One region of the Epibacterium sp. ABV4_022 genome, then DNA from elsewhere that is predicted to be linked to it. Evidence: riboswitches for the same ligand, from Rfam matches in the RefSeq annotation. Region 1 holds a riboswitch; each other region holds the start of a gene.
What was found. A riboswitch is a leader RNA that binds a small molecule or an ion and turns the genes downstream of it on or off. The one in region 1 is predicted to bind cobalamin.

Region 2: it holds a riboswitch for cobalamin, as region 1 does, so the genes downstream of both, ACXAF5_RS11215 (TonB-dependent receptor plug domain-containing protein) here and ACXAF5_RS14030 (hypothetical protein) in region 1, are expected to answer to the same signal.
Region 3: it holds a riboswitch for cobalamin, as region 1 does, so the genes downstream of both, ACXAF5_RS19325 (aromatic ring-hydroxylating oxygenase subunit alpha) here and ACXAF5_RS14030 (hypothetical protein) in region 1, are expected to answer to the same signal.

What each region holds. Positions count from the first base shown of each region.
Region 1 is NZ_JBSWVA010000001.1:2,953,080-2,956,267, forward strand. It holds gene ACXAF5_RS14025 (bifunctional sulfate adenylyltransferase/adenylylsulfate kinase) at 1-1,263, shown strand, start outside; cobalamin riboswitch at 1,421-1,626, shown strand; gene ACXAF5_RS14030 (hypothetical protein) at 1,751-2,062, shown strand; gene ACXAF5_RS14035 (inorganic phosphate transporter) at 2,384-3,188, shown strand, end outside.
Region 2 is NZ_JBSWVA010000001.1:2,382,130-2,385,317, reverse strand. It holds gene ACXAF5_RS11225 (CobW family GTP-binding protein) at 1-358, opposite strand, end outside; gene hisI (phosphoribosyl-AMP cyclohydrolase) at 449-922, shown strand; cobalamin riboswitch at 1,019-1,228, shown strand; gene ACXAF5_RS11215 (TonB-dependent receptor plug domain-containing protein) at 1,389-3,188, shown strand, end outside.
Region 3 is NZ_JBSWVA010000002.1:51,227-54,414, reverse strand. It holds gene ACXAF5_RS19330 (FAD-binding oxidoreductase) at 1-775, opposite strand, end outside; gene ACXAF5_RS19325 (aromatic ring-hydroxylating oxygenase subunit alpha) at 782-2,008, opposite strand; cobalamin riboswitch at 2,149-2,352, opposite strand; gene ACXAF5_RS19320 (C4-dicarboxylate TRAP transporter substrate-binding protein) at 2,655-3,188, shown strand, end outside.

The DNA of each region.
Region 1 (3,188 bases):
CTCGGCGGCCCCGTGACCGGCATCCAGCAGCCCGTCCACTACGACTTCCGCGCCCGCCGCGACACCCCGAACGAGCTGCGCGCCTATTTCCGCAAGCTGGGCTGGCGCAAGGTCGTGGCCTTCCAGACCCGCAACCCGCTGCACCGCGCCCACCAGGAGCTGACCTTCCGCGCCGCGCGCGAAGCGCAGGCCAACCTGCTGATCCACCCCGTCGTCGGCATGACCAAACCGGGCGATGTGGACCACTTCACCCGCGTGCGTTGCTACGAGGCGGTGCTGGACAAATACCCGGCGGCCACCACCTCGATGAGCCTCCTGAACCTGGCGATGCGCATGGCCGGCCCCCGCGAGGCGGTCTGGCACGGGCTGATCCGCAAGAACCACGGCTGCACCCATTTCATCGTTGGCCGCGACCACGCCGGCCCCGGCAAGAACTCCGCCGGCGAGGATTTCTACGGCCCCTATGACGCGCAGGACCTGTTCCGCGCCCATCAGGAGGAAATCGGCATCGAAATGGTCGACTTCAAGCACATGGTCTATGTGCAGGAGCGCGCCCAGTACGAGCCCAACGACGAGATCGCCGACAAGGATGACGTGACCATCCTCAACATCTCCGGCACCGAACTGCGTCGCCGCCTGGCCGAAGGTCTGGAAATCCCCGAGTGGTTCTCCTTCCCCGAGGTTGTGGCCGAGCTGCGCAAGACCAAGCCGCCACGTTCGCAGCAGGGTTTCACCGTGTTCTTCACCGGTTTCTCCGGCTCCGGCAAATCCACCATTGCCAACGCGCTGATGGTCAAGCTGATGGAGATGGGTGGCCGTCCGGTGACGCTCTTGGATGGGGACATCGTGCGCAAGAACCTCAGCTCCGAGCTGGGCTTCTCCAAAGAGCACCGCGATCTCAACATCAAGCGCATCGGCTATGTCGCCTCCGAGATCACCAAGAACGGCGGTATCGCCATCTGTGCCCCGATCGCGCCTTATGCGGCCACCCGCCGCCACGTGCGCGAGGAAATCGAACAGTACGGCGCCTTTGTCGAGGTGCACGTCGCCACCTCGATCGAGGAATGCGAACGCCGCGACCGCAAGGGCCTCTACAAGCTGGCGCGCGAGGGTAAGATCAAGGAATTCACCGGCATTTCCGACCCTTACGACGTGCCGCAGAACCCGGAGCTGAGCGTCGAAACAGAGAATGTCGAGGTCGACAACTGCGCCCATCAGGTGCTGCTCAAGCTGGAAAGCATGGGCCTCATCAACGGCAATTGATCCTGCCGCGCCCTGACCAATCGCAGACGGCCCGCCCTTCCCGGCGGGCCGTTTTTCTATGCTGCCTCGCCAGTTCCCCGGGCCAGTTTCCGGGGCCAATTCCCCCGGGCCAGCCCCGCGGGGGCGTGAATTCCGACTGGACAGGCCACGCGGTTCCTGCAATCCTTTCCGCGATGGTGCCCGGATCGACAGGTCCGGCTGAAAAGGGAATACGGTGCAGGCGCCTTGCCTAAATCCGTGACTGCCCCCGCAACTGTAAGCGGCGAGCCTCTCCAAAGACGCCACTGGACCTCTGGTCCGGGAAGGTACGGAGACGGGCTGCGACCCGCGAGTCAGGAGACCTGCCATCTCGGGTGCGACGCGGTCGCGCCTCAGTCACTTTTTACCCGGGCGGGGTGCCCTGGGACGGAGAGACCGACATGGCCCGCATTGGACCTGAAACATCGCCGTTGCCCGTTTGTGCCCGCCCCCTTGCGCGGAGGGCGCGATGATACTGGAACTGACCATCCGACAACTGGACGTGGGCCCCCTGCCCACCGGAGAGGCCGAGCGCATGGCCCAGCTGGGCTACATGCAATGGCTCGGCGCACTGAACGGCCGGGCGAGCTACCACCGCGAGGCGCGGCACGCGCTGGACCTGGCCGTCCCCTTTGCCGAGGTGTCCCCGGCGGTTGCCGCGTTCTGTGACCTGCTGCGGGCCTCGCTGCAAATGCCACCGCAGCCGCTGACATTGACGCTGCCGCCGCGCACCCGGCGTGGGGGCGCCGCCGCCCGGCGCAGCCGCCGCATGCCGCAGTGATCTCCTGACCCACCGGCCCGCGCGCCCGCCGCCCCCCGGACCAAGTCCCCGCCTGCACGGGCAAGCCAGAGGCGCCGTTGTTGCACAGAGATGAAGAATCACGTCAGGCACCGGCGCCTGATGTGTCTTGCCGCAACACGCTACGGCTTGCGGCCCGGCTCCAACTGGCTGTCCCGCCCCGGCATCTCCCGTCTCAGCACCTACACGCGCGCGCCGCCGGCGCTCTGATCTGCGGCGCGGCGCGGTCGCCTGTTTGCCGCCATTGCCGGACTGTCACAAAACCGTTACAGACGCGGCGCGCAGATACAGAGGAGAGGACAGGTGTCCAAGACCGATCTAGAGCCGCGTCACCTTGAAACGCTGGACCGCGACCTCGATCGCCTGTCCTCGCTGGAACAGGCCACCGCATTTGTGGGCCGATCCAACGTCGGTTTGGGGATCGCCTTCGTGTTCATCCTGATCGTCGCCGCGGCGACCGGTCTGATCGTGGGGGATGCGGACAATACCGTCATCGTCGTCATCGCCGCCGCTTTCGGCGCCTATATGGCGCTGAACATCGGCGCCAACGACGTGGCCAACAATATGGGGCCCGCGGTGGGCGCCAATGCGATGTCGATGGGCTTTGCCATTGTCGTCGCCGCAATCTTCGAAAGCGCCGGGGCGCTGATCGCGGGGGGCGACGTGGTTTCGACCATCGCCAAGGGCATCATCGCACCCAGCAGCATGGCCAGCTCCACCATCTTTATCGCCGCGATGATGGCGGCGCTGCTGGCCTCGGCGCTCTGGGTCAACCTCGCCACCTGGATCGGGGCCCCGGTCTCCACCACCCATGCGGTGGTCGGGGGCGTCATGGGCGCGGGCATTGCCGCTGCCGGGTTTGCCGCCGTGAACTGGCCCAAGATGGGGGCGATCGCCGCCAGTTGGGTGATCTCGCCGATGCTGGGCGGGCTGATCGCCGCCGCCTTCCTGTGGTTCATCAAGTCCCGCATCATCTACCGCGACGACAAGATCGCCGCCGCCCGCACCTGGGTGCCGGTGCTGGTGGGCATCATGGGCGGCGCCTTTGCCGCCTATCTCTCCGTCAAGGGGCTGAAACGGATCGTCAAGATCGAGCTGACCGACGCGC
Region 2 (3,188 bases), 570 kb from region 1:
GGTAATCGGTGGTCAGCGTATGCACGATCGGTGCCGGATCGGCGATGCCGCTGGTTTCAATCACCACCCGGTCAAATTGCACCTGACCCGCGTCCCGCTTTGCGATCAGGTCCTCGAACGTCTTGGCCAGATCGCCCAGGATTGCACAGCACAGGCAGCCCGACGGCAACAGGACGGTCTCCTCGGTGGCTTCTTCGATCAGGTCGTGGTCCAGACCGATATCGCCAAATTCATTCATGATGACGGCAATCCGCCCCGCGTCGGGGTCGCGGATCAGATGGTTTAGCAGCGTGGTTTTCCCGGCCCCCAGAAACCCGGTCAGCAAGGTCACGGGAATGCGTTTGTCCTGCTCGGTCATCACGGTGCTGGCCTCTTTACAGTGTGTTGCCTTTCGTTCAGGACTGTTACGTTATAACACTACGTTTTACAAGAAGCCGGAGAAGGCGATATGACACAACTGCACTTTCAGCCCCGCACCACCGTGGAACAGGTCGAGGAAAGCACCGACCTTGCGCCCAAATTCGGCGATGATGGTCTGATGCCCTGCATCACCACGGACGCAGCCTCGGGTGAGGTGCTGATGCTGGGCTGGATGAATGCCGAGGCCTTTCGCCTGACGATCCAAACCGGCGAGGCGCATTATTTCAGCCGCGCCCGGAAGGTGTTGTGGCACAAGGGGGCGACCTCCGGCCTGGTTCAGACCGTGGTCGAGGCGCGCATCGACGACGATCAGGACGCCCTGTGGCTGCGTGTCGATGTGACCGGCTCCGGCGCATCCTGCCACGTGGGCTATCGGTCCTGTTTCTACCGCGCCGTGCCACATGGCGCAGAGGCCGGGACGCCGCTGACCTTTGTTGAGGCGCGCAAGACCTTCGACCCGGTGGCGGTCTATGGCGATGCGCCGAACCCGACCCAACTCTGACCCTGCGGCGTTGGGGCAGGGCGTTTGTACGCCGCTGCCGGGGCAACACCGCCGTCGCACCGGGCTTTGGCGCTTGACAGGATCACGTCACTTTGTCTAAGCCCGGGTCATTCTGGTCCGGCTGGGAGACCACCCGGTTAAAAGGGAACACGGTGAGGTGTAGCCAACAGGCGCCGAATCCGTGACTGCCCCCGCAACTGTGAGCGGAGAGCAATGCTGCGATATGCCACTGCCCGGAAAGGGTGGGAAGGCGCGGCAAAGCCTCGACCCGCGAGTCAGGAGACCTGCCAGAAGGATCACCCTGTCCGGGTGCGGGGCGCGCCAAGGACAACGGACTTCCGTAGTGGTGGCAGTTCTCACCGTCTGCGGGGGCAAGGCCTTCCGAAGACCCGAAATTTGGACCCGCTGCCCGGCATGGGCGGTGTGCCTGGCGTGTGTATTGCGCGCGGGCTGGGAGGAATGGAATATGGACAAGGCAAGCCTGTCACTGGCCGCCGCGCTGGTGGTCGTCCCCGCAATCGCAACCGCTCAGGAGGGCGGTGTCATCGATCTCGGCGAGATCATCGTCTCCGGCGGCCTGACCCCGATCGAGGCGGACAACTATGGTCGCTCGGTCTCGGTGATCACCGCGCAAGAGCTTGAAACACGCGGAGTTACCACCCTGCAAGATGCCCTGCGCGGCGTTCCCAGCGTGGCGGTGAACTCGACCGGCAGCGGCTTTACCCAAGTGAGGATCCGCGGCGGCGAAGGCAACCACGTGCTGGTGCTGATCGACGGGGTCGAAGCCAATACCGGGTCGGGCGGCGAATATATCCTCAGCGGGCTGACCGTCAGCGATATCGAACGCATCGAAGTGCTGCGCGGCCCGCAATCGGCGCTTTACGGCGCCAATGCCGTCTCTGGCGTGATCTCGATCACCACCAAGCGGGCGGAAAAGCCGGGCACCTCTTATGGCGGTGGCGTCGAAGTCGGCTCCAACAGCACCCGTGCTGCCAATGCCTATGTGCGGCAGCGGTTCGAGCGCGGCGAGCTGAACTTCTCCGTCGACACGCGCCAGACCGATGGCGAGGACGGTTCACGGCTGGATGGCGGCGACACCGAGTTCAACGACCGGGAAACAGTGAACCTGACCGGTCGGTATGAGATTACGGATCAGATCACCACCGGTTTCACCCTGCGGCGCACCTGGCAGCACTACGGCAGCGAGGACACGCTCCCCTTTGGCTCCACGTCTCCGACCTCTGAAGGCTATCTGGTGGAAAGCCCGGCAAACACCGACCGCGACGAAGTGTTCGGCTCGTTGTGGCTGGAGGCTGACAGCGCCTCCGGGCGCAGCAGGCACCGGTTTTCCATCAGCGGAACCGACCAGGAGAACCAGTCCCGGGATGGCGCCTTTGGCCCGTCCTCCAGCGAGTCGACGCACCGCGCGTTCAAATACCTGGGCAACTTTGCGCTGGACGGGGCAGGGCTGGATCACTCCGCACACCGCCTGAACCTGCTGCTGGAGGCCGAAGAACAGACATACACGGCGTCCTTCACCGGCAGCACCGCGTTCGAGCGCAACAGCGAGGCCGTTGCACTGGAGTATCAGGGGGAACTGGCCAATGGTCTTGATGTGCAGGCCGGGCTGCGCCACGACTTTAACGACACCTTCGAGAATGCAACCACCTGGAACCTGTCGGTGTCCTATCAACTGCCCGGTCGCGACATCCGCCTGCGCGGTGCCGCCGGGCGCGCCTTTGTGAACCCGACGATGTTCGAGCAATTCGGCTTTGTTCCCGGTTCCTTTGCCGGCAACCCGAACCTGAAGCCGGAGGAAAGCACCAGCTACGAACTGGGCGCGGACTTTGGTCTCGGCGATCGCGGTGAGCTGGCGGTGACACTCTACCGCAATGACGTCGACAATCTGATCCAGGGATCGGGCATGACAGCTGTCAACATCCCAGGCACCAGCAAGTCGCGCGGGGTTGAGCTGGAAACCTCCTTTGCCGTGCTGGACTGGCTGGATCTGAGCGGCGCCTATTCCTACACGGATGCCGAAACCGCCACCGGTGCGGTGCAGGTGCGCCGGCCAGAGCATGAGCTGCGCCTGTCGGTTGCGGCGCAGGCCTATGCCGGGCGCGGCACGGTCAACCTGGATGTGCGTCACGTCACCGGCAATCACGGCCGCCAGTTCTTCGCGACCGGTACCCCGACGGCAGAGCTTCCGTCCTTCACTGTCGTGGATCTGGCCACCACCTATGACCTGACGGCCAATGCACAGCTG
Region 3 (3,188 bases), on a different contig from region 1:
CCGGCTGATCAGCTTCATTCGCGACCGGCGCGTGAAAGCTCTCCTGATGATAGTTGTCCATGTCAAAGCCGAGACCGGCCAGCGCGTCCCGGACCGCCTGCATGAATGGTTCCGGACCACAGCAGTAGACCTCGCGCTCCAGATAGTCCGGCGCCATCAGGCCCAGCATCAACTGATTGAACACGCCCTGGTAGCCTGTCCAGGGGCGGTAGAGATCAGGCTCTTCCACCACGAACTTTAGGTCGAGCCCTTCGGAACGGCTGGCCATCTGCTCCAGGCGTTGCCGGAAAATGATCTCCGACGGCCGCTTGGCACAGTTCACAAAAACGATGTCCAGATCATCCCCGTCGTCCCACATGCTGGTGGTCATCGACATCATCGGCGTGATGCCCGATCCGGCGGAAATGAAAAGGAACTTTTTCGACTGGCTGCCGGCGTTCGTGAACAACCCCGCCGGGCCGATGCCTCTGATCCGCACCCCCGGCTTCAGATTGTCGAGCATCCAGCGCGTTCCGATGCTGTCCGGCTGCGCCTTCGCGGTGATGGTGATCGTGCGCGGGCGCGATGGCGACGAGGAGATCGTGTAGGTGCGGTGCACGGGGCCACCGGGAACCGGAATCTCAAGCGTCATGAACTGGCCGGGATCAAAGTCGAACAAGGCACCGGACGGCGCCTTGAAGGTGAAGGACGCGGTATTGTCCATCTCCGGTATGATGGAGACACATTCCAGCATCTCCGTATCATTCCAGATCGCGCGTTCACTCATTTTGGGCATTTGGTCTTACTCCGCCGCGATGGCTTGGGGATCGCGGTTGCGCTTAAGGGTATTGAGGTACCACTCCACGAATTGCAGCACGCCGCTTTCCTGCACCGCGGAATACGGCCCGGGCTGATAGGCGGGGGAGTTGATACCCATCTGGTTGTACTCGACGACCTCGCGGTCCTCGTCATTGGTGGCGACCCAGACTTCGGTCAGGCGATTGAGATCGTAGTCCACGCCCTCGACCGCGTCCTTGTTCACCAACCATTTGGTGGTCACTTCGGTTTCCGTCGGGCTGATCGGGGTGACGCGGAACACGATGGAGTGGTCCGACAGGAAGTGGTTCCAGGTGGTCGGATAGTGAAATTTCAACAAGGAGCCGGCATCGGCAAACGCCGCCCGCCCCAGCCAGCGCCGCACCGCCGTCTTGCCATCCAGGGTATAGCTTTCAGCGCCTTCCTTGAGCGGCATGCGGGCAATCCGAAACTGCCCGTCGTCGTTCAGGAAGAAGCTTGACGGCATACCGGCCCCTTCGCAACGGTCGAAATGCGCTTGCAGGTTGGCGGGGGTTTCGCCGCCCTCGATACCGGTGATCGACGGATCATCGGGGAAGGTCCGGCACAGGGAGGGGTGGTTGCCGCCGCAGTGATAACACTCGCGGTTGTTCTCCCAGACCAGTTTCCAGTTGCCCTTCTCCACGATCGAACTCTCGTAGGCCACTTTGGCGTTCGACAGGTCGTGCACGTCCAGATAGGGGCGAACCGTGTCGGCAAACGCGTCAAAGCTCGGGGCGTCCTCCGCAAGACAGATATAGACCAGCCCCGACAGTTCGCGGCAGTGGACTGTCTTGAGCCCGTGTTGTGCAGGGTCGAAATCCGGTCCCATATCCCGAGCCCAAAGCAGACGCCCGTCCAGCTCGTAGGTCCACTGATGGTAGGGGCACACCAGTTTCGGATTGTTGCCTTTCTTCGCCTTGCAGATGACAGACCCGCGATGCCGACAGGAATTGTGGAACGCCCGGATCACATCATCGCTGCCGCGCACGATGATGACATTAAAGGCCCCAACCTGATGGGTCACATAGCTGCCGGGCTTTTCCAGTTCGCAGGCGGGAATGGCAAAGAGCCACTCCTTGTAGAAGATCTCTTGTAGATCGGTCTCGAACACCTCGGCGTCGGTATAGAACGCCTGCGCGAGCGCATGACCCGGCGTATGATTGGCGATCAGCGCATTGAGATTGCTGTTCATTCCCTGACTCTCCTGCCGCCTGCTCGCGATCCTGAGACGGAGCGTCACGCGGTTGGTTTTTGTGCAGATGGCAATGGGAATCCGTCAGGTCGCAACGGAGGAAGCCGCGCCCTTCAAGATGCCCAAACCGCCACCCGCGGTTGACGATATCTTTCGAGGCTGGTTTCCGGGCTCAGGAGAAGACCAGATGGTCCAAGTGCGACGCCTTCCCGGGTTCCTCCCCCCAGTGGCCGATGTCACACCCGCTGTCTCCATGACCGTTGCGGGGGCAGCGCCGGATTTACACCGGCTTCCCAATTCTCCACCCGGACACGCCGGGCGGCACCTCTGGGACCGAGTTGTACCGAGATTCGCAAATCCCGATCTGCGATTTGCGACATTGTTTATTTGGTTCGAGACAAGGCGCGGATTCCCGGTGCGCTGCAGCGGCCCTGTCGACATGGTCTTGCCGGGACGGCCGCCGGCTAGTGCAGGCTAAGTCCAATCCGTGACGAGGTTCTTCTCAATCCGCTGTGGAACGCCTTGCTACGCAGCGTCTGCCGCGTTCACCGGCGATCGGATCCAACTTTTGGGTTGGCAAACCGGGGCATAATGGTGATCCTGCGCCCATACCGCGCACTTCAGATGCGTAATTGGGGAGGAAATTATGAAAAATGTCTTGGGGCTTACCGCCCTCGCAACCCTGACCTGTGCCTTTGCCGCCGAAGCCATGGCGACCGAGTGGAACGTGTCCGTCTGGGGCAAACGCCGCGCCTTTACGGAACACGTCGAAAAACTGGCGGAGTTGGTTTCGGAAAAGACCGATGGCGCGTTCACCATGAACATCAGCTACGGCGGCCTGTCCAAGAACCGCGAAAACCTCGATGGTATTTCCATTGGTGCGTTCGAGATGGCGCAATTCTGCGCGGGATATCACCGCGACAAGAACCGCGTCATTACCGTTTTGGAGCTGCCCTTCCTCGGTGTTTCCAACCTGGAGGAAGAAGTTGCCGTTTCCGCGGCCGTCTATGGCCACCCGGCAGCCACTGACGAGATGGCGCAGTGGAATGCGAAGCTGCTGATGACGTCTCCGATGCCACAGTACAATATCGTCGGCACCGGCGAAGCGCGCGACGAGCTGGCCGAATTCGAAGGCATGCGCGTGCGTGCCACGGGCGGGATCGGCGAAGCCTTTAAAGCT